DNA from 4 places in the Streptomyces griseiscabiei genome. Region 4 is predicted to be linked to each of the others. Evidence: riboswitches for the same ligand, from Rfam matches in the RefSeq annotation. Region 4 holds a riboswitch; each other region holds the start of a gene.
The links. A riboswitch is a leader RNA that binds a small molecule or an ion and turns the genes downstream of it on or off. The one in region 4 is predicted to bind cyclic di-AMP.
Positions count from the first base shown of each region.

Region 1: it holds a riboswitch for cyclic di-AMP, as region 4 does, so the genes downstream of both, J8M51_RS21970 (M23 family metallopeptidase) here and J8M51_RS44800 (LysM peptidoglycan-binding domain-containing protein) in region 4, are expected to answer to the same signal.
Region 2: it holds a riboswitch for cyclic di-AMP, as region 4 does, so the genes downstream of both, J8M51_RS10665 (C40 family peptidase) here and J8M51_RS44800 (LysM peptidoglycan-binding domain-containing protein) in region 4, are expected to answer to the same signal.
Region 3: it holds a riboswitch for cyclic di-AMP, as region 4 does, so the genes downstream of both, J8M51_RS26790 (M23 family metallopeptidase) here and J8M51_RS44800 (LysM peptidoglycan-binding domain-containing protein) in region 4, are expected to answer to the same signal.

Region 1 covers NZ_JAGJBZ010000002.1:1,044,990-1,050,517, forward strand. Annotated here, with positions in the region: gene J8M51_RS21960 (M16 family metallopeptidase) at 1-819, shown strand, start outside; gene J8M51_RS21965 (M16 family metallopeptidase) at 816-2,204, shown strand; cyclic di-AMP (ydaO/yuaA leader) riboswitch at 2,453-2,626, shown strand; gene J8M51_RS21970 (M23 family metallopeptidase) at 2,639-3,427, shown strand; gene J8M51_RS21975 (GntR family transcriptional regulator) at 3,629-4,333, shown strand; gene J8M51_RS21980 (HPr family phosphocarrier protein) at 4,561-4,842, opposite strand; gene J8M51_RS21985 (bifunctional acetate--CoA ligase family protein/GNAT family N-acetyltransferase) at 5,044-5,528, shown strand, end outside.
Region 2 covers NZ_JAGJBZ010000001.1:2,477,900-2,483,427, forward strand. Annotated here, with positions in the region: gene J8M51_RS10655 (ATP-dependent Clp protease proteolytic subunit) at 42-683, shown strand; gene J8M51_RS10660 (hypothetical protein) at 691-1,008, shown strand; cyclic di-AMP (ydaO/yuaA leader) riboswitch at 1,426-1,596, shown strand; gene J8M51_RS10665 (C40 family peptidase) at 1,600-2,073, shown strand; gene J8M51_RS10670 (DUF6328 family protein) at 2,219-2,725, shown strand; gene J8M51_RS10675 (ATP-binding protein) at 2,697-3,155, opposite strand; gene J8M51_RS10680 (helix-turn-helix domain-containing protein) at 3,403-4,263, shown strand; gene J8M51_RS10685 (DUF397 domain-containing protein) at 4,273-4,497, shown strand; gene J8M51_RS10690 (8-amino-7-oxononanoate synthase) at 4,555-5,528, opposite strand, start outside.
Region 3 covers NZ_JAGJBZ010000002.1:2,175,550-2,181,077, reverse strand. Annotated here, with positions in the region: gene J8M51_RS26795 (IS481 family transposase) at 1-182, shown strand, start outside; gene J8M51_RS26790 (M23 family metallopeptidase) at 389-1,402, opposite strand; cyclic di-AMP (ydaO/yuaA leader) riboswitch at 1,407-1,565, opposite strand; gene J8M51_RS26785 (alpha-galactosidase) at 1,868-3,943, opposite strand; gene J8M51_RS26780 (tyrosine-protein phosphatase) at 4,201-4,998, shown strand; gene J8M51_RS26775 (DUF6126 family protein) at 5,045-5,167, opposite strand; gene J8M51_RS26770 (helix-turn-helix domain-containing protein) at 5,164-5,528, opposite strand, start outside.
Region 4 covers NZ_JAGJBZ010000006.1:42,166-47,693, forward strand. Annotated here, with positions in the region: gene J8M51_RS44780 (nucleoside triphosphate pyrophosphohydrolase) at 1-139, shown strand, start outside; gene J8M51_RS44785 (hypothetical protein) at 141-686, shown strand; gene J8M51_RS44790 (cytochrome P450 family protein) at 683-2,080, shown strand; gene J8M51_RS44795 (transglycosylase family protein) at 2,286-3,365, shown strand; cyclic di-AMP (ydaO/yuaA leader) riboswitch at 3,541-3,721, shown strand; gene J8M51_RS44800 (LysM peptidoglycan-binding domain-containing protein) at 3,726-4,430, shown strand; gene eno (phosphopyruvate hydratase) at 4,833-5,528, shown strand, end outside.

The sequences.
Region 1 (5,528 bases), on a different contig from region 4:
GAGGACGCCCAGCAGTTCTTCAGGACGTACTACGCGCCCAACAACGCCGTCCTGTCGATCGTCGGCGACATCGACCCGGAGCAGACCCTCGCCTGGGTCGAGAAGTACTTCGGCTCCATCCCCTCGTACGACGGCAAGCCCGTGCCGCGCGACGGCGCCCTGCCCGACATCATGGGCGAGCAGCTGCGCGAGGTCGTCGAGGAGAACGTCCCCGCGCGCGCGTTGATGGCCGCCTACCGGCTGCCGGAGGACGGCACGCGCGCGTGCGACGCGGCCGACCTGGCGCTCACGATCCTCGGCGGCGGCGAGTCGTCCCGCCTGTACAACCGGCTCGTCCGCCGCGACCGCACGGCCGTGACGGCCGGGTTCGGCCTGCTGCGGCTGGCCAAGGCGCCGTCCATGGCCTGGATGGACGTGAAGACCTCCGGTGACGTCGAGGTCCCCGTCATCGAGGCCGCCGTGGACGAGGAGTTGGCCCGGTTCGCCGCCGAGGGGCCCACGGCGGAGGAGATGGAGCGCGCCCAGGCCCAGTTGGAGCGCGAGTGGCTGGACCGCCTCGGCACGGTCGCGGGCCGCGCCGACGAACTGTGCCGGTTCGCGGTCCTGTTCGGCGACCCGAAGCTCGCCCTCACCGCCGTCGACCGCGTCCTGGAGGTGACCGCCGCCGAGGTCCAGGAGATCGCCAAGGCACGCCTGCGGCCCGACAACCGCGCGGTGCTCGTGTACGAGCCCGTCGCCGGCGACGGGGACGCCGAAGAGGACGCCACCGCGGCGGAGGCCGCCGAAACCACCGACGAGACCGAGGAGTCGGCGAAGTGACCGAGCTCGCGACCATGGACTTCCACCCGCAGCCCCAGGCCGGCGACGCCCGCCCCTGGGCCTTCCCGGCGCCCGAGCGCGGCACCCTGGACAACGGCCTGACGGTGCTGCGCTGCCACCGCCCCGGCCAGCAGGTCGTCGCCGTCGAGGTCGTCCTCGACGCTCCCCTGGACGCCGAGCCGGCCGGCCTCGACGGCGTTGCCACCATCATGACCAGGGCGTTCTCCGAGGGCACCGACAAGCACACGGCCGAGGAGTTCGCCGCCGAGCTGGAGCGCTGCGGCGCCACCCTCGACTCGCACGCCGACCACCCCGGCGTACGCCTGTCCCTCGAAGTGCCCGTGTCGCGGCTGGAGAAGGCCCTCGGGCTGCTCGCGGACGCGCTGCGGGCCCCCGCCTTCGAGGACAGCGAGATCGAGCGGCTGGTGGCCAACCGGCTCGACGAGATCCCGCACGAGACGGCCAGCCCGGGCCGCCGGGCCGCCAAGGAGCTGTCCCGCCGACTGTTCCCGGCCACCTCCCGGATGTCCCGGCCCCGCCAGGGCACCGAGGAGACCGTCGAGGGCATCGACTCCGCGGCCGTACGCGCCTTCTACGAGCGGCATGTACGCCCCGCGACGGCCACCGCGGTGATCGTCGGCGACCTCACCGACGTCGACCTCGACGCGCTGCTCGGCGACACCCTGGGCGCCTGGACCGGCTCCCCGGCCAAGCCGAGCACCGTGCCTGCGGTGAGCGCCGACGACACCGGGCGCGTGATCATCGTGGACCGTCCCGGCTCCGTGCAGACCCAGTTGCTCATCGGCCGGGTGGGCGCGGACCGCCACGACCGGGTGTGGCCGGCGCAGGTGCTCGGCACCTACTGCCTCGGCGGCACCCTCACCTCCCGGCTGGACCGCGTCCTGCGCGAGGAGAAGGGATACACCTACGGGGTGCGCGCGTTCGGCCAGGTGCTGCGCTCCGCGCCCGACGGCTCCGGTGTCGCGATGCTCGCCATCAGCGGCTCCGTGGACACCCCGAACACCGGTCCGGCGCTCGACGACCTGTGGACGGTCCTGCGCACCCTGGCCGCCGGGGGCCTGACGGACGCCGAACGCGACGTCGCCGTACAGAACCTGGTCGGGGTCGCCCCCCTCAAGTTCGAGACGGCCGCGGCCGTGGCGAGCACGCTGGCCGACCAGGTCGAGCAGTACCTGCCGGACGACTACCAGTCGACGCTGTACCGCCAACTCGCCGCCACCGGCACCGTGGAGGCCACCGCGGCCGCCGTGAGCGCCTTCCCGGTGGACCGTCTGGTGACCGTCCTGGTCGGCGACGCCGCGCAGATCGAGGAGCCGGTCAGGGCCCTCGGGATCGGCGAAGTCACCGTCGTACCGGCCGAGTAGAAGCACAGGCGGAGGCCGAGTAGAGGCCGAGTGGAAGCCGAGTAGATATCGGGCGGAAAGACACGCACATGTGAGGCCCTGGTGACTGAAGAGTCACCAGGGCCCACGTTTGTCCGTATTGATGGCGGAGGCGGTGTGTCTGACCTGTGGCGTAGTTAACAAATCCTGTGATCCGTTTGTTATTTCGAAGACGGCCCACTTAGCGTCGGTCCGGCTGTTCGTCAGATGTTCGCCGCAGCCGCGGCACCGGACAGTCATCGCCGAGTCCCCGTATGGCGCGAGCCAGGGGAGCCGGGGACCCACCGAAGTCCCTGGGGTGAATCGGGTGCCCTTCGCGAGCGACGCGAAACGGGGGGCAGCCGTAGGAGACCTTCCTGCTCCGAACCCGTCAGCTAACCCGGTAGGCGAGAGGGAAGGAAAGGACCAGCCACTTCATGGCGTTCACCCGCGCCCCCGGCAAGCACCGCCGTCCCGGCCGTGTGCAGCGCACGACCACGAGGAACGTGGGCGTCGCCGCTCTCACCACCACCGGTGTCTTCGGCACCCTGGCCGGCCCCGCGCTCGCCGCGGAGGAGCCCGCCGTCGAGCAGACCGGCCTGAACCAGATCATCACCCTCGGCGACACGGTCGCCGACCAGGTGGACGCGCAGGCCGCCGCCCAGGAGCAGGCCGCCGAGGTCGCCGCGGTCAAGAAGCAGGCGCAGGAGGCGGCCCGCAAGGCCGCCGCCGAGAAGGCCGAGCAGGAACGTGCCGCCGCCAAGGAGCGCGAGGAGATCAAGGCCCGTGCCGCCCGCGCGGCCGAGCGCGAGCGCCTCAACACCTACGTCGCCCCCATCAGCGGCTCCTACATCTCCACCGGCTACAAGACCGGTGGCGCCGTCTGGTCCTCCGGCAGCCACACCGGTGTCGACTTCCACGCCGCGTCCGGCACGGCCGTCCTCGCGGTCGGCTCCGGCACCGTCGTCGAGGCGGGCTGGGGCGGCGCGTACGGCAACAACATCGTGGTCAAGATGGACGACGGCACGTACACCCAGTACGGCCACCTGTCGTCCATCGGCGTCTCCGTCGGCCAGCGGGTCACCCCGGGCCAGCAGATCGGCCTCTCCGGGGCCACCGGCAACGTCACGGGCCCGCATCTGCACTTCGAGGCCCGGACCACGGCCGAGTACGGCTCGGACATCGACCCCGCCGCGTATCTGCGCTCGCACGGCGTCAACGTCTGACGGACCCAACCGCTTCCCAGGAGGCCCCGGCTCATCGAGCCGGGGCTTTCCTCGTTGTGCGAACCTCTTGTGACGCACCTCCTGTCCAAAAAATATCCCTGGATTCCGGTGCGCCATCGGAAATTCCGGCTCACTGCAATAGAGTCGCTGGAAGACACGTCAATCATCGACGTTTCACGGGGATTAAGGCGGAGGTCGGTCATGCGTATTCCGGCGCACTCGGTATGCACGGCGATCCGTGATGACATCGTCGCGGGTGTCTACGAGCGCGGCAGCCGTCTCACCGAGGAACTGCTCGCCCGCCGGTACGGCGTCAGCCGGGTCCCCGTGCGCGAGGCGCTGCGCACCCTGGAGGCCGAGGGGTTCGTGGTGACCCGCCGGCACGCGGGCGCGTGCGTCGCCGAGCCGACCGAGCAGGAGGCCGCGGACCTGCTGGAGATGCGCATGCTGCTGGAGCCGCTGGGCGCCGCCCGCGCCGCCCAGCGGCGTACGGAGGCGCACCTCAAGGTGTTGCGCGGCCTGGTCAGACTGGGCCAGGAGCGGGCCAGGAGGGGCACCAGCGACGATCTGCGCTCCCTGGGCGGCTGGTTCCATGAAACGCTCGCACAGGCGTCCGGCAGCCCCGCCCTGACCTCCACACTCGCCCAGCTGCGGCACAAGATCGCCTGGATGTACGCGGTCGAGGCGCCCGCCGACCCCGTGGAGTCCTGGGCGGAGCACGGCGGCATCGTGGACGCCGTCGCGCGCGGCGACAGCGACCGGGCCCGGACCATCACCTCCCTGCACACCGAGCGCGCCACCGCCGCGCACCGGCTCCGGTTTCCGGGCGGGGCCGCCGGGGCGGAGCGCCCCGACCGTGTGAGGACTTCGCAACACCCCGTAAACATGCAGAGCCTGCGGCATTAACACGGGAGCCGTATACAAAGACGTATGAATTCCGTGGGGCATTTTTCCTGCTGCCCGCAGAACGGAATAAGAGCGGATTCGTGGCGGATGCGAAGCGGATTCGGGATGAATAGGCGAAGGGCCCGCCCGATAAATCGGACGAGCCCTTCGGTGTGTGTGCGGATGATGCGCGCGGGAGGCTTTTCAGCCCTTTCCGTCACGGTCACCCGTCACGGTCACCCGGACGTTCAGACCGTCTCGGGGAGCTCTTCGAGCCCCTCGGCGACGAGCTTCGCCAGGCGGTCGAGCGCGATGTCCGCGCCCTCGGCGTCGGAGGCGAGCACGATCTCCTCGCCGCCCTGGGCGCCGAGGCCCAGGACCGCCAGCATGGAGGCGGCGTTGACGGGGTTGCCGTCGGCCTTGGAGATCGTCACGGGGATACCGGAGGCCGTGGTGGCCCGGACGAAGATGGATGCGGGGCGGGCGTGGAGGCCCTCGGCCCAGCCGACGTTGACGCGGCGCTCAGCCATGTTGATGCTGCCCTTCGGATGTCTCGGGTATCAAGAGAGGTCTAGACCAGGTTGTCTAGACCAGTTTCCCATATGGGGCGACGTACCGGAACGGGCCCACGGCCTGACCGCGAACCGGCTGTCGCGCTTGTGTCGTGCTTCTGTTGTGCCTCCCCAGACTGCCCCGCGCCGCATACGTACGCGAGCCGTACTCTGGGGCCCATGCAGACCTCGCCGGACCGGCACGAGTACCCCGCTCACTGGGAGGCCGACGTGGTGCTGCGCGACGGCGGCACCGCACGCATCAGGCCCATCACCGTCGATGACGCCGAGCGTCTTGTCAGCTTCTACGAGCAGGTCTCGGACGAGTCGAAGTACTACCGCTTCTTCGCGCCGTACCCTCGCCTGTCCGCCAAGGACGTCCACCGCTTCACGCACCACGACTTCGTGGACCGGGTGGGGCTCGCCGCCACGGTCGGCGGCGAGTTCATCGCCACCGTACGCTACGACCGCATCGGCGCCGACGGGATGGCCGCCTCCGCCCCCGCCGACGAGGCCGAGGTCGCCTTCCTCGTCCAGGACGCCCACCAGGGGCGCGGCGTCGCCTCCGCGCTCCTCGAACACATCGCCGCCGTCGCCCGCGAACGCGGCATCAGACGCTTCGCCGCCGAGGTGCTGCCCGCCAACAGCAAGATGATCAAGGTGTT
Region 2 (5,528 bases), on a different contig from region 4:
TGTACATTTTTTACAGACGTCGATCAGAGGAGGCGCTCCCCATGCCCGCGAACCGCCCGTCGGCCCGACAGGTGCTGCCCGAGTTCACCGAGCGCACCAGTGCGGGTCACCGAACGATGGATCCGTACTCGAAGTTGTTGGAGGAACGGATCGTGTTCCTCGGGACGCCGATCGACGACACCTCGGCGAACGACGTGATGGCGCAGTTCATGCATCTCGAGTACCAGTCGCCGGACCGCGACATCTCGCTGTACATCAACTCGCCGGGCGGCTCGTTCAGCGCGATGACGGCGCTCTACGACACGATCCGGTTCGTCACCTGTGACGTGGAGACCATCTGCCTCGGACAGGCGGGTTCGGCCGCCGCGGTGCTGCTGGCGGCGGGCACGCCCGGCAAGCGGTTCATGCTGCCGGGGGCACGCGTGCTGATCCATCAGCCGGAGGTGAGCGGCCGGATCGAGGGGCAGACGAGCGATCTGGTCATCCAGGCCGCGGAGTTGACGCGCAACCGCCGGATGCTGGAGGAGATGCTCGTCCGGCACACGGGGCAGAGCCCGGAGCGGGTCGGCGCCGACATCGAGCGGGACAAGTTCCTCGACGCCGAGGCGGCGGTGGCGTACGGGCTGGCCGACCGGGTGATCCCGAGCCGCAGGAGCTCCCACCCGCTCCCCGGCGCGAGGTGAGGCGCGGATGCTGCCACCGGAACTGCCGCCGCTGCCCGCGCTCACCCGCGCCGAGGCGGAGCTGATCGACCGTTACCTGGACGTGGTCGATCTGCTCGGCCGGATCAATCCGGCTCGCCCGGGCGACACCTACCGCGGGTTGCGCGCGGCGCAGGCGCTCGTCGCCAAGGCGATCGCACTGCGCGAAGCGCTCGAACTGATGCACAGGCGCGGGGAGAACGAGGTGCACGCCCCGACCCTCGCGCGGGCGCTGCGGGTCCTCGACGGCGAACGACGGGCCGGCCGCGTGGCCCTGCCCCCGGAGCCGGAGGACTCGCCCGCCTGAGCACAGGAACTCACCTCCCCCGCACGGGACCGCTCGGCCGTCTGAACCGATCCCGGGCCGTTCGCCGTACTACTGACGGAGCGTCCGGTCCGGGTTTCCCGCCCTCCGGACGGCCTACCGTGATCGACCCATCGGCCCATACGTCATGAGGACCTGTGAAGTTGCGCAACATGCCTGGTACATGGCCGGAACGCCTCATTCCGGTGCTGGTGCGGACCTCCTCGACCAGTGGGACACAACAGCCGAAAAGGCTCTGTCCACCCGAACGGTCGAGTGGTGAGTAAGACCACAAATCCACGGTTCCGTTGGGATTTTCGGACGTCCGTGCGCCAAGATCCCTTCCTGACGACAAGCCCCCGCCGCAGCGGCGGGGCGATCCGGGTGGACGCCGAGTCCTGCCGCTACCCGGATGACCGGTCGACAGGAGTGCATCGGCAGGAGTGGAGGACCCAAGCACGACGGGTCGCCGGAACGGTCAAGCCATGACCGGGCCGAGCAGCCCTTGGGGTGAAGCCGCGTCAGCGGCCGGGCAACTTCGCCAGCCCGAATCCGACAGGTCATCCTTCACAGGCGGCTGACGAAGGGTTGCGCATGTCTGCGCTGAATCGTGTCCCGTCGCTGTTGACCCGGGCCGGCACGGCCTCGGCTCTCACCATCGCCGCAGTGAGCGGCAGCATCGTGGTCCCGGGCGCCGCATCCGGCGCCGAGGCCGCCACAGTGGCGTCGAAGGCACTCAAGGTCGCGGCTTCCAAGAAGGGCTCCCCTTACAAGTACGGCGCCACGGGCCCGGGCAGGTTCGACTGCTCAGGGCTGACGCTCTACTCGTTCAAGAAGGCGGGCAAGAAGCTGCCCCGTACTGCTCAGCAGCAGTACAACAAGACGAAGCACATCTCCGCGAGCAGCCGCAAGCTCGGAGACCTCGTCTTCTTCCACTCGGGCTCGAACGTCTATCACGTCGGTATCTACGCGGGGAAGGGAAAGATCTGGCACTCGCCGAAGACGGGTGACATCGTCCGGCTGCAGAAGCTCTGGACGAAGAACGTCTGGTACGGCCGGGTCCGCTGACCCACCGTCGGGGGCGGCGGAGGCTCCGCCGCCCCCGACGGGCGCCCTCGACGGGTGCCGCCAACGGGCGCCCCCGACCGGCATCCCACCGGCGACCACGCCTCGAACAGGCGTGCCATGGCCGGATCTGGTTACCCGTCCGCCCATGGCCGACGAACACACCGTCCCCGCACGCAACGAGACCCCCCTCGAACGCGCAGACCGCAACTTCTCCGAACTGCTCCAGGAGCTGCGGGTCACCCAGACGGGGGTGCAGATCCTCTTCGCGTTCCTGCTGACGCTGGCCTTCACCCCGCGCTTCCCGGAGCTGGACTCCGTGCAGCGCGCCACCTATGTCACCACCCTGCTCCTCGCGGTCCTCGCTGCGGCCCTCTTCACCGCCCCGGCCGCACTGCACCGTTCGCTCTTCGGGCAGAACGCCAAGCCCGTCATCGTCCGGGTCTCCTCCCGGCTGGCCGGCGCGGGCCTGGTGGTGCTGATCCTCGCCTTCGCCGGATCCGTCCTGCTGGTCGTGGATGTGACGCTCGACCGGGCGGCCGGCATCGCCGCCGGGGCCGGCACCCTCGTCGGATGTGTGTTCCTGTGGGGTGTGCTGCCGCGGCTGGTGGGACGCGCGCACTCCCTCAGGTCTCCTGCGGACCGCCGGCCGTGACCGGCTGGACGGGAACCGTCCACGGAAGTTCGATCGCCACCGTCTTGCCGCCCTCCCGTGTGGGTCTGACGCTCAGCCTGCCGCCGCACTCGGCGGTCAGCCAGCGGATGATGACCATGCCCCGGCCGTTGTCCTGCTGGACGGCGGCCGGCAGCCGTTTCGGGAAGCGTGGGTGACTGTCGGTGACGCCGATGCGCAAGTGCTCGTCCCGGTCGAGCGCGAGGTCCACGGTGAACGTGGGCGACTGGCCCAGGGTGTGCTGGACGGCGTTGGTGGCGAGTTCGGACACGATCAGGCGCACGGTGTCCGCGATGTCGGTGTCGCCCGGCAGGCCCCATTCGGCGAGCACACTGGCGACGTAGTTCCGGGCCGCGGACACCGAGGCGGGATCGCTCGGCAGAGTGACGGATGCTTCCAGGTGATCTGCCATGGCGAGGCGTCCCTTTCCCACGGGACCGGTGTCCGACAGGGAGCGGATGGTTCGACTACGGTCCCGGACTGGTGCTTCGCGCCAGACTGCCACTACCTGGGCCGTCACGGGTGGCGATCCACCAAGATATGCATATATCTGTCGCTCGAAGCGGTGAACTATCCGACGGCCGACCGTATTTGGGTGAGGGTTTCGTCCATCCTCTGTCGTCACCCCGACTTCGCGCGCCGGGCGGAAGGAGAATCCCATGCAGTACGGTCCGGCGGTGCGCCGCCGCAAGCTCGGTGCCGAGTTGCGTGTCCTGCGCACCCGTTCCGCGCTCACCAGTATCGAGGCGGCCCATCGCGTGGGCTGGCACCAGTCCAAGGTGAGCCGGATCGAGACGGGCGCCAGCGGGGTGAAGCCCGCGGACGTCCGCAGGCTGCTGGACGCCTACGGGGTCGACGACACGGAGTTACGGGAACTGCTGCTGGCGCTCGCGGGCTCCGAGGACGGCGGCGGGCGGCACAACTGGTGGCACGCGTACCGGGGTGTACTGCCGCCGACGTACCGGGACTTCATCAGTCTGGAGTCCCAGGCCGGCGGGATGCGGACGCTGGAGACCTCGGTGGTGCCGGGACTGCTGCAGATCCCCGAGTACGCGCGGGCGGTGACCCGGGCCGCGGTGGAGGGGCTGGAAGACGACAAAATCGACGCGCTCGTGGAGGTGCGGCTCGCGCGGCAGGAAGTGCTGCGCGGGAGCCCGCCGATGCGGCTGAGCGCGGTGCTCGACGAGGGCGTTCTCCGACGTGAGGTGGGCGGCCCCGAGATCATGACCCGGCAGCTGGTCCGTCTGGTGGAGGCGGCGCGCCTTCCCCAAGTGCGACTGCAGGTGCTCCCGTTCACTGCCGGGGCGCATATCGGCCTCACCGGCCCTTTCGTAATTTTCTCATTTCGGAGCACATCTGATCTGGACGTGGTTGTTCTCGACCACTTGACGAGTAGCCTCTACCTCGAACGGAAAGAAGACCTCAAGGCGTATGTCGAGGCCTTCAACGCCCTTCAGATCCACGCCCTTTCGCCCGAGGACTCGTTGGATTACATCGCCGGGCTAGCCGCCGGCGCGTAAGGAGGCACCATGTCCGCACTGCCTCGGAACGTACCCACCAGTACCGAACTGCGCGAAGTGCGATGGCTGCGCAGCAGCCGCAGCACCGGAATGAACAACTGCGTGGAGACGGCCCGTCCCGGGTCCGGCCGCTGGGCCGGTCTGGTGGCCGTACGCGACTCCAAGAACACGGCGGGGCCCGCCCTGCTGTTCGACCCCGACGCCTGGGAGGGATTCATCACCACGCTGCGGTGACCACCACCGGCAGCGTGCGCACTTCCGCTTGCGGCGACGCTCGGCCGGGACGCCGACTCACGGTCGCGTATCGCCGATGATCCCCACGGCTCGGTCGATCTGCCCCTGTGTGAGATCCGCGCGGGCGGTCAACCGCAGCCTTGAGACGCCGTCGGGCACGGACGGTGGGCGGAAACAGCCGACGGCGAGACCCGCCGCCCGGCAGTCCGCCGCCCACCGGACCGCCTGATCCGGCGACGGCGCGCGTACGGACACCACGGCGGCGTCGGGCCGCACCGCTTCATGGCCCGACGCCGTCAGCCGTGTGTGCAGCTCCCGCGCCACCTCCCGGGCCCGCGCCGCCCGTTCCGGCTCGCGGCGCAGCAGCCGCAGCGCGGCGAGCGCCGCGCCGGTGGCGGCCGGGGCGAGGCCCGTGTCGAAGATGAACGTGCGGGCCGCGTTGACCAGGTGGTCGATGACCTTCGCCGGGCCGAGGACGGCGCCGCCCTGGCTGCCCAGCGACTTGGACAGGGTGACCGTCACGACCACGTCGGGGTCGCCCGCGAGCCCGGCCGCGTGCGCCGCGCCCCGGCCCCCGTCGCCCAGCACACCGAGCCCGTGGGCGTCGTCGACGACGAGCCCGGCGCCGTACTCCCGGCAGACGGCGGCGAGGGCGGCCAGCGGGGCGGCGTCGCCGTCCACGGAGAAGACGGTGTCGGAGACGGCGACGGCGGGCGCCCCGCCGCCCGTGCCCAGCGCCTTGCGGACCGCCTCCGGGTCGGCGTGGGCGACGACCTGGGTGGTGCCCCGGGCCAGTCGGCAGCCGTCGATGAGGGAGGCGTGGTTGCCCGCGTCGGAGACGATCAGGGAGCCGTGCGGGGCGAGCGCGGTGACGGCGGCGAGGTTGGCGGCGTAGCCGGAGGAGAAGACGAGGGCGGCCTCGAAGCCGCAGAAGTCGGCCAGTTCCCGTTCCAGTTCGCCGTGGAGCTCGGTGGTGCCGGTGACGAGCCGGGAGCCGGTGGCCCCGCCGCCCCACCGGCGCGCGGCCTCGG
Region 3 (5,528 bases), on a different contig from region 4:
AACGCTTCAACCGCACCCTGCTCGACGAATGGGCCTACCTGCGGCCCTACACCAGCAACACCGAACGCGCCGACGCCCTGGCAGACTTCCTGCACACCTACAACCACCACCGCTGCCACACCGCACTCGGCGGCCAGCCACCCATCAGCCGCGTCAACAACGCTGCGGCTCAATACAGCTAGGGCCTGTCTTCACATTCCCGTCGTCGCCCGGAGGGCGGCCCCGCGGCGTCGTGGGGGTACCTCCCGGTCGAGCGAAGCCGAGAGTGGGGGAGCGTGCATGGCGTCGCGGGGCAGGCGGGAATGTGAAGACAGGCCCTAGGGAGACGCCGAAGGCCGGCCCCCGGTCACGGGAGCCGGCCTTCGCCGCGTACGCGGTCGAGGTGCCGTCAGACGCTGACACCCTTGGAGCGGAGGTAGGCCAGCGGGTCGATGTCCGAGCCGTAGTTCGGGCTGGTCCGGATCTCGAAGTGGAGGTGCGGGCCGGTGACGTTGCCGGTCGCGCCGGAGAGGCCGATCTGCTGGCCGCCGCTCACGGACTGGCCCGCGGAGACGGAGATCGAGGAGAGGTGGGCGTACTGGGCGTAGTAGCCGTCGGCGAGCTTGACGACGACCTGGTTGCCGTACGCGCCGCCCCAGCCGGCGGAGACGACGGTGCCCGCGCCGACGGCCTTGAGGGTCGTCCCGGTCGGGGCCACGAAGTCGACACCCGTGTGGTAGCCGCTGGACCACATGCTGCCGGCGGTCTTGTACGCGGTGCCGACGGTGGCGCCCTGGATCGGCACGCTGAAGCCGGAGCCGCTGGACGACGAGGACTGGTTGCTCGACGTGGAGGTCGACGCCTGGGTGTCCTTCGACTCCTGCTTCGCCGAGCCGGAGGACTTCGACGACTGCGAGGACCCGGACGACTCGGCGGGCTTCGAGGACTGCGACAGCTGCGGCTTGGACGACTGCGACGTCCCGCCCGAGCCGGCCTGCCCGCCGATGCTGAGCTTGAGTCCCGGGTGGATGAGCGACGGGTCGGAGCCGATCGCGGCGCGGTTGTCCGAGTACAGCCGCTTCCAGCCGCCGTCCACGTCCTGCTCGTCCGCGATCTTGGCGAGGTAGTCGCCGACCTTGACCGAGTAGGTCTTGGTCGGCGCCTTCTTGGTGCTGGTCTTCTCCGCCTGCGCGGCCTTCTCGGCCTGCTCGATCCGTGCGCCCGCCTCGGCCGCGGCCTTCTCGGCGGCGACGGTGGCCGTCTTCTCGGCCACCCCGGAAACGGTGGCCGTCGGGGTCGCGGCGTGGGCGCCGGCGGCTCCGATCAGGGGCAGCGCGAGCGCCGCGCCACCGGTCCCCGCGGCGGCGATCGAGCGGGTGAAACGCTGGGACTTCGGACGGCGGTGCTTACCCTTCGCGGGCATGGCGAATTCCTCTCCGGCGCCTGCGAGGTGAGCTGTCGGGTGCGGACTGGAGATGTCCGGCCGTGCTTGCGCACGGCTTTACCCCTAGCCGTTCCGGAGACCGGAACAGGCGGTGATTCCTGTGGGTCCCCCGCTCCTGCCGTGGATCGGGTCGGTACGCGGCTCCGGTCGGCGGCAGGATTGGGCGTCCGTCCGGATTGACGCCGAACGTAAGCGACTTGTGCCCACAGAGACAACCATTGGGACTTCCTGTGCGTCTTCCTCCCTGATCCTTACATCAATTCACGATCACGCTCCGTAAATCACCGATCCTGGCCCTTTTCCAACCACCCTGGAAATCCGCCCGGATTACGTGGACATGGCGGCAACGGAACGTCACGAATATGACGCTGCTCACGCACCTACGACCCAGTAGGCTTTATTCCAGGGCTTGTTGGAATTACAGCTGCATTTCGGACAGTTCACTCAAGTGCGACGCAGGCGGATAACTGCCGCATCGAAGTCGCCCCGCAGTCCCGTCCGCAACCCGTGATGCAACAGCACCGCCCCTCGGTACACTTCGCCCGTTTCGCGGCATTCGTACGTGCCCTCCGGGTCGAGTCCACGCAGCCGGAGCGGGGCGAGCGGCTCGCCGTAGTGCTGGGCCTGGAGCCAGGCGAGGATGACGACCTCGTCCCCGTGGACGTACTCCACGGCGCTCAGCCCGCCCGCCGGGGGCCGCAGCCGGTAGAGGTCGCCGCGCTGCACGACCGGCCGGATCTCCTTGTACAGCCCGACCCAGCCGCGCGCCTCGGCCAGCTCCTCCTCGGACCACCGGGTGAGGTCGCCGCCGACCCCGAGCACCCCGGCCATGGCACTGACGAAGCGGAACCGCAGCGAGCTGACCCGGCCGTTGAGCTGGTTGTTCGGGCTGTCCGTGACCCAGGCGGCCATGGCCCGCGCCGGGTGGACCTGGCTGAAGCCGTGCTGGATGGCGAGCCGGTCCAGCGGGTCGGTGTTGTCGGAGGTCCACACCTGGTCGGTCCGCGCCATGACCCCGAGGTCGATCCGGCCGCCGCCGCCCGAGCACGACTCGAACGCCACCCCCGGGTGCGCGGCCCGCAGCCGGTCCAGCAGCGCGTAGAAGGCACGCACATGCTCGACCCACAGCTTCTGCGGATACGGCTCTCCGGGCCAGCCGGCATCGGTGAAGCAGCGATTGAAGTCCCATTTCACGTAGTCGATCGGCGCGCTGGACAGCAGCGCGTCGAGCCGCTCCCAGAGGTATTCCTGAACATCCTCGCGGGCGAGGTTGAGAACGAGCTGATTACGCAGCTCCGTCCGCTTTCGTCCCGGTTGGAACTGTGCCCATTCGGGGTGTGCCCGGTACAGCTCGCTGTCCGGGTTGACCATTTCCGGCTCGACCCAGATACCGAACTGCATCCCGAGGGCGTGCACATAGTCGGCGAGCGGCTTCAGCCCCTTCGGGAAGCGGTCCGGATTGGGCGCCCAGTCGCCGAGCCCGGCCCGGTCGCTGGTCCGCGCCCCGAACCAGCCGTCGTCCACCACGAACAGCACGACCCCGATGGCCGCCGCCGCCCGCGCCAGCGTCCCCTGCTGGTCCTCCGAGATGTCGAACTCGGTGGCCTCCCAGGAGTTGAAGAGCACCGGCCGGTCCTGCTCCGCGTCCGGGATGACGTACGCCCGCTGGTAGGCGTGCCAGGCGCGGCTGGCCCCGCCGAAGCCGCCGTCGCTCCACAGGCCGGCGAAGACGGGCGTGGTGAACGTCTCCCCCGTCTCCAGCCTCAGCAGCCCGGACTCGTCGTAACCGGCGCCGCCGGTGATCTGCACACGGGCGTCCGGGAGTTGGGCGACGGCGATCCGCCAGGACCCCGACCAGCCGAGGGCGCAGCCGTAGACCTCGCCGCGTTCCTCGGTGGCGTCGGTGTCCAGGGCGACCCAGGGCAGGTGCTGGTGCCCGGTGTGGCCGCGCCGGCTGCCGATGACCTTCTCGCCGTAGGTGAGGTCGCCGCGCACGAGCCGGGACTCGGCCGCCCACCGCCCGTGCAGCTGGGAGAGGCGCCAGGACTCCTCCGCGCGCGGCGGCAGCGTCCAGGTCGCCGAGTCGGCCCGCAGCAGCTCCACCGCCGGCCCGTCGTTGGCCAGGGTCACCCAGCGCTCGACCACGTCGTCGCGCATCCGGTAGTGCAGGGTGATCCCGAGTCCGTCGTCACCGAACCGCAGCCGCAGCTCGTCGCCGTCGGCCTCGTGCCCCCGGAAGGTCCACTCGGTGCCGCGCCGCTCGTCCGTGCGCACGGAGAGCGCGGGACGGGTGAAGCGGGGGCCGCCCTCGACGGGATACTCCTCGTGACCGTCGACCGGGGCCTCGAACGGCCAGTACGCCAGCTGCTGCCGGGCGGCCAGCTCCTCGGCGTCGGCGAGCGCGATCCGGGGACCCCAGTGCAGGTGCAGCAGCTCGTCGTCCTCCGTGAGCCGCAGGGCATAACTGCTCCTGGGCCCGGTGAGAAGCCACGTCCGGCCGTCTGCGCCGATTTCCAACATCAAGCCCCCACAGATTCGAACAGGTGCGATCGGGCTTCAACATCATCGCAGGTCGTCGCGGACGCGCGGCGGCGCCTGTGGACAACCGCCGCCGCGTCGGCCGAGCCGCCTGTGGACAACCGCTCCGGGCCTCTCGCATCCCCCTGTGGACAACTCATTGGCGTACGCACCCATGTCGTATCGTCGAGGGCGCGCCTCGGTGCCGAGTGCGTGCCCGTCGGCGCCCGGCGCCGGCGGCCGGATGGGAGGGAGCCCCCGTGACGCAGCAGATCCCGTCGACCGAGCCCGAGCTGACCGGAGTGCGTAATTTCCGGGACGTGGGCGGTCTGCCGACCGTGGACGGCCGCCGGGTGCGTCACGGAGTGCTGTTCCGCAGCGGCCACCTGGCACACGCGACCGACGAGGACGCGGCGTTCCTGGCCTCGCTGGGCCTGCACACGGTCTTCGACTTCCGCAACGCGGCCGACCAGAAGCTGGAGGGCCCGGACGTCGGGCTGCCCGGCGTCCTCAATGTGAACCTGCCGCTGAGCGACCCGGCGGACGGCGCCGAGTTCTGGAAGATGGTCCGCGACGGCGACCTGGACCAGCTGCGGGAGCTGCTGGACGACGGCAAGGGGGCGGGCCGGATGATCGCCTCCTACCGGCGGATCATCAAGGACCGCACGGCCGAGCACTCCCGGGTGCTGCACGCGCTGGCCGAGGACAGCGTGCCCGCGCTGATGCACTGCGCGGCGGGCAAGGACCGCGCGGGCCTCTCCGTCGCGGTGACCCTTCTGGCCCTGGGCGTGGAGCGCGAGGCGATCGTCGCCGACTATCTGGAGTCGAACGCCAAGCACCGCCGCTACAAGGTGCACCGCACCAGCAGCGCCGCGAGCGCCTACTCCCCCGAGGTCATGGAGCTGCTGAGCCCGCTCTTCGACGCCCGCGCCGAGTACCTGCAGGCGGCCTTCGACACCGTCGACGAGACCTGGGGCGACGTGGACACCTATCTGGAGCAGGGCCTGAAGGTCACCCCGCAGACCCGGGAGCGTCTGCGCGAGCGCCTCCTCGACTGACCCGGCGGCCGACCCGCCGCCGCTCCCCCGCTCGGCCACCGCTCCGCTACTGCTTGGCTCCCAGCTCGAACAGCAGATAGATGAAGGCCGCGAAGACATGGCCGACCGCGATGTAGATGATGAGCCGTACCCACAGGGCGCGGGGGAACTTCTCTTCCAGGTCGGTCATGGGGTCTCTCCGGGGGTGATCGGCCCGAGGCACAGCGCGGCGGCCGGGCTCTGCAGCAGGGTGTGGACGAACAGGAGATCGGCGCCGTCGTGATCGGCGGCGGCGATGCGGTGCGGGGTCAGCGAGTCGAAGTGCGCGCTGTCCCCGGGCGCCAGCAGATGCGCGGTGTCCCCGAGGCGCAGCCGCAGCCGCCCCTTGAGGACGTAGAGCCACTCCTCACCGGGGTGCACCCGCACGATGTCGCCCTGCGAGCCGTGCGGCACATGGACCCGCAGCGCCTGCATCCCGCGCCCGGACGCGCCCGCCTGCCAGTAGGTCCAGCCGCCGGCCCGGGTGGGTTCCATGTCGGGCGCGCGCAGTA
Region 4 (5,528 bases):
CGACGACATCGGCCACCGACTCCTCGCCCTCGCCGCCCAGGCCGAATCCGAGGGCATCGACCCGGAAGCCGCACTGAGAGCGGCGGCCCGCACCTACCGCGACGCCATCCGCGCCGCGGAGGGCCTGGACGCCGACTGACATGCACCGGAGCCGGGCCACTCCCGACCTGCTGTGGGACGAGGCGAAGGACGACTTCGACCCCGACCTGATGGGCTCACTGCCGGACCTCTACGTCCCGGACACCGCACCGGGCGACTGGCAGGCCCTGCTCGACCTCGTCGAGGAGAGCGGCTGGCACCACGAGTACGAGGAGGGAGCCACACGTCTCGCGGTGCCGAGCGCGGTCCACATACTGACGCGACCGCTCGACGCGGAATGCCCCCGACTGAGGGTCTGGCCGACAGGGGACCTGCTGGCGATCTTCCGCTTCCTCTCGGACGAGGAGATCGACTTCGACGTGGACCTGCGGGAGATCCAGGACCAGGACCGGCTCGACGCGTTCTGCCACTTCCTGCGCTCCATCGGCCGCCGCCTCGGCAAGCCGGTGCTGATGTGTCCGGAGGGCGCGTACGACCGTCCGGTGCTGGGCTTCGACCCCACGCTCGACCGGGTCGTCCTCCTCCCCGACCCCGCACCGGGGACGGACGGAGGAGCACCGCGGCGGCCGGATACCGTCGACGCGTGACCAACCAGCCCGCACCCCCGCCGACCGGCAGCCCCACAGGCAACTCCGAAGACACACCCACCGGAACATCCACCGGAACATCCACCGGAACACCCACCGGCACCCCCGAAGACACCCCCACGGGAACCGGTGCTCCGGAGCTCTTCACCTGGGAGTTCGCCACCGATCCGTATCCGGCGTACGCCTGGCTGCGGGAGCACGCGCCCGTGCACCGGACGCGGCTGCCCAGTGGGGTGGAGGCCTGGCTGGTCACCCGGTACGGGGACGCCAAGCAGGCGTTGGCCGACGGGCGGCTGTCCAAGAACCCCGCGCATCACGACGAGCCCGCGCACGCCAAGGGGAAGACCGGTATCCCCGGTGAGCGCAAGGCCGAGTTGATGACGCATCTGCTGAACATCGATCCGCCGGACCACACCCGGCTGCGCCGGCTCGTCTCCAAGGCGTTCACACCCCGCCGGGTCGCCGAGTTCGCCTCCCGGGTCCAGGAGTTGACCGATCAGCTCATCGACCGGTTCGCGGAGAAGGGCGAGGCCGATCTCATCCACGAGTTCGCCTTCCCCCTGCCCATCTACGCGATCTGCGACATGCTCGGCGTCCCCCGGGAGGACCAGGACGACTTCCGGGACTGGGCGGGGATGATGATCCGGCACGGCGGTGGGCCGAGGGGAGGCGTCGCCCGGTCGGTCAAGAAGATGCGCGGCTATCTCGCCGACCTCATCCACCGCAAGCGCGAGGGTCTCACCGAACACCCCGCCCCCGGCGAGGATCTGATCTCCGCGCTCATCCGCGCCTCCGACCACGGTGAGCACCTCACCGAGAACGAGGCCGCGGCGATGGCGTTCATCCTGCTGTTCGCCGGGTTCGAGACCACCGTCAACCTCATCGGCAACGGCACCTACGCCCTCCTCACCCACCCCGAGCAGCGCGCCCGCCTCCAGGCGTCCCTGGCCGCCCGCGAGACCGAGCTGCTGGAGACCGGCGTAGAGGAACTCCTCCGCTACGACGGCCCCGTGGAACTCGCCACCTGGCGCTTCGCGACCGAGCCCCTCACCATCGGCGGCCAGGACATCGCCCCCGGCGACCCCGTCCTCGTCGTGCTCGCCGCGGCCGACCGCGACCCCGCCCGCTTCGACGACCCCGACACCCTCGACCTCTCCCGCCGTGACAACCAGCACCTCGGCTACGGCCACGGCATCCACTACTGCCTCGGCGCCCCCCTCGCCCGCCTCGAAGGACAGACCGCGCTGGCGACGCTCCTCACCCGCCTCCCCGACCTGCGACTCGCGGTGGATCCGGCCGATCTGAGATGGAGAGGAGGGCTCATCATGCGGGGGTTGCGCACGCTTCCGGTCGAATTCACCCCGCGAGAGCGGTCTGTGAGCAGCCCGGCATGAGCGGTACGTAGTAGTACCCAGGCAGCCTGTAGCACTACCCCATTCCGCGAAGGAAGATGACGCTCCCTCAAGTCTGTGATCTTCACGTGATCTGCGCTGCATTAACTTGTGACAACTGATCGACTGCGGCTACGTTCACACGTCAGTGCGAAGGGGGCACCACACCCTTCGCACAGGTCACTGCTGTCGTGTGAAAGGCAACCGCATGCTCTCCGGGAACGGTCGTCACCGTCGCCCCCGTCAGGCTCCGGCCCTCCTCGTCGCGGCCGGAGTGACCGGATCGGCCATCGCCATCCCACTCCTCGGCGCCACCGGCGCGAGCGCGGCCAGCGGAACCACCTGGGACCAGGTCGCGGAGTGCGAGAGCGGCGGCTCATGGAGCGCGGACACCGGGAACGAACGCTACGGCGGCCTTCAGCTGACCCAGGACAACTGGGAGAAGTACGGCGGTCTCGAGTACGCGACGACCGCCGACCAGGCCAGCCGCTCCCAGCAGATCGCGGTCGCCGAGAAGGTGCTCGCCGACCAGGGCGTCGGCGTCTGGGCCACCTGCGGACTGCTCCACAACCTCGGCGGCGACTCCGGTTCCGCCGACGTGGACACGGGGGTCGTGGACGACTCGACGAAGTCGGGGTCGGGGTCGGGGTCGGACGGCTCGTCCGAAAAGTCTGACTCATCGAAATCATCAGATTCATCCGCTTCATCGGATTCATCCGCTTCGACCGATCGGGACGACGAGGCCGACGGGGTCGACGGGTCCGGCGCAGCGGACGGGGCCGACTCGACCCAGTCGGCCGGTTCGGGCGATTCGGCCGACTCCGGTGCGTCGGGCGACTCGAACGCCGACGCCTCCGAGGGCTCCGCCAAGACCGAGAACGGTACCGAATCGGGCAAGTCGCCCCAGAGTGACAGCTCCACGGCTCCCGATGACGGCGACAGCGGTACCGGCCGTCACCGGGGCGCCAGCGCCGACGAGAGCGCCGGCGCCGACACGGGGGCCGGTACCGGCGCGGACGCGGCCGACGACGGCTCCCGTGCCGCCGACTCCAAGTCCTCCGGCCGGCACGCCTCCCGCGGCGGCGACACGGCGCGCGAGGCCGCCGACGGTGCCTACACCGTCCAGGCGGGCGACAGTCTGACGGGCATCGTGAACTCGCTCGGCCTGGACGGCGGGTGGCGCGGGCTGTACGCCGAGAACGAGGACACGGTCGGAACTGACCCGGACCTTATCCTTCCCGGTCAGACCCTCGAAGTCGGTGCCGAAACGGGCGAAAAGCAGCGGTAGTTCGGGTCATGGTTCGCCCCTGAATGCCCGTTTTGATCTACATGGGAGATGAATCACAGACCCCGTGATCGTCTTTGAAATTCGGGCAATCACCTGTTTACGGTCGTGACCGCTCGCCACAGCGGGCCCCTGCGGTCGTACGCCGAATCCTGCCAACGGCCGCAAGGAACAGTCGTCGCGTCAAGCGCCGTAGGCAGGAGCGGGGGACCCAAGGTAAGTGCCGGGCCCAGCGGTTCACGCTGGACCGGCTCGGGGTGAAGCCGCGTGAAGCGAGCCGGAAGGCGAGCGAGCGCGGCCGGGCAACTCAACCGGCCCGAACCCGACAGCTCACCTCGCAGGCGTCGGTGAGGGGATCTCTCCATGCTGTTCTCCAGCAAGGGCAAGCACCGTCGCCCGTCCAAGGCCGCTCGCGCCATCGCCGTCGCCGGTGTCACCGGCGCCGCCGCCATCGCCGCCCCGCTGATGGCCGCCGGCAGCGCCTCCGCCGCCACCGCCTCCGAGTGGGACACCGTCGCCCAGTGCGAGTCCGGCGGCGACTGGTCCATCAACACCGGCAACGGTTACTACGGCGGCCTGCAGTTCTCCGCCTCCACCTGGGCCGCCTACGGCGGTACGCAGTACGCCTCCACCGCCGACCAGGCGAGCAAGGCCCAGCAGATAGCGGTCGCCGAGAAGGTCCTCGCGGGCCAGGGCAAGGGTGCCTGGCCGGTCTGCGGCACCGGCCTGTCCGGCGCCTCGTACGACGGCGCCGCCGCCTCCGGCGGCAACACGAACTCCGGCTCCACGCAGCAGAACACGCAGAAGAGCACGGAGAAGAGCGCGCAGAAGAGCACCGAGGACACCCGCGCCTCCCGCTCCTCCGAGCGCGCCACCGTCGAGACCCCGACCGGCAAGAAGGTCAAGAAGGGCGACGGCGAGTACAAGGTCGTCAAGGGCGACACCCTCAGCGGCATCGCCGAGAAGAAGAACGTCAAGGGTGGCTGGGAGAAGCTCTTCGAGCTGAACAAGGACATCATCGACGACGCCGACTTCATCTACCCGGGCCAGCAGCTCCACCTGAGCTGACCCGTCGAAGCCGGTGGGGACGGATCCGGCTCGGTGAGGGCGGGTCGGGCTGGGCCGAAAAATCCGGCCGCTCCCCAGCTGAACCACAGCCCGCTCACATCCGTGTCCTCCATAGTGAAGGCCTCGTGAGGGCCGTCCCCCCGTCCCCACGGGCTCCCCGCTCCGGTGCGCATTCCCCCGTACGCACCGGGGCGGGGCTTTTCTCTGTCCGGAGAGAGGGCCGTTCCCCCTTCTGTTCACTTTCTCGCCCACCCCCCTTTGTTCCGGCAGGGAACAATGGGTACCGTCTGTCTGTCCACGGGACGGTCGGTCGGCTGCCGACGGCCCGGGGGCGGTTAGGCTCTAGTCGCAAGGCCCGCGGGCCCCGCACTTTCAGCGTCACATCCCATGAAGGAGATGCTCGTGCCGTCCATCGACGTCGTCGTAGCCCGGGAAATCCTGGACTCCCGAGGCAACCCCACGGTCGAGGTCGAGGTCGGCCTCGACGACGGCAGCACGGGTCGTGCCGCCGTTCCGTCCGGCGCCTCCACGGGTGCCTTCGAGGCCATCGAGCTGCGCGACGGTGACCCGAACCGCTACCTCGGCAAGGGTGTCGAGAAGGCCGTCCTCGCGGTCATCGAGCAGATCGGCCCGGAGCTCGTCGGGTACGACGCCACCGAGCAGCGCCTGATCGACCAGGCCATGTTCGACCTGGACGCCACCGACAACAAGGGCTCCCTCGGCGCCAACGCCATCCTCGGCGTCTCCCTCGCCGTCGCCCACGCCGCCTCCGAGGCCAGCGACCTCCCGCTCTTCCGCTACCTGGGCGGCCCGAACGCGCACCTGCTGCCCGTTCCGATGATGAACATCCTGAACGGCGGCTCGCACGCCGACTCCAATGTGGACATCCAGGAGTTCATGATCGCCCCCATCGGCGCGGAGTCCTTCTCCGAGGCCCTGCGCTGGGGTGCCGAGGTCTACCACACCCTCAAGAAGGTGCTGAAGACCAAGGGCCTGTCCACCGGTCTCGGCGACGAGGGCGGCTTCGCCCCGAACCTGGAGTCCAACCGCGCCGCGCTCGACCTCATCATCGAGGCCATCAAGCAGGCTGGTTACGTC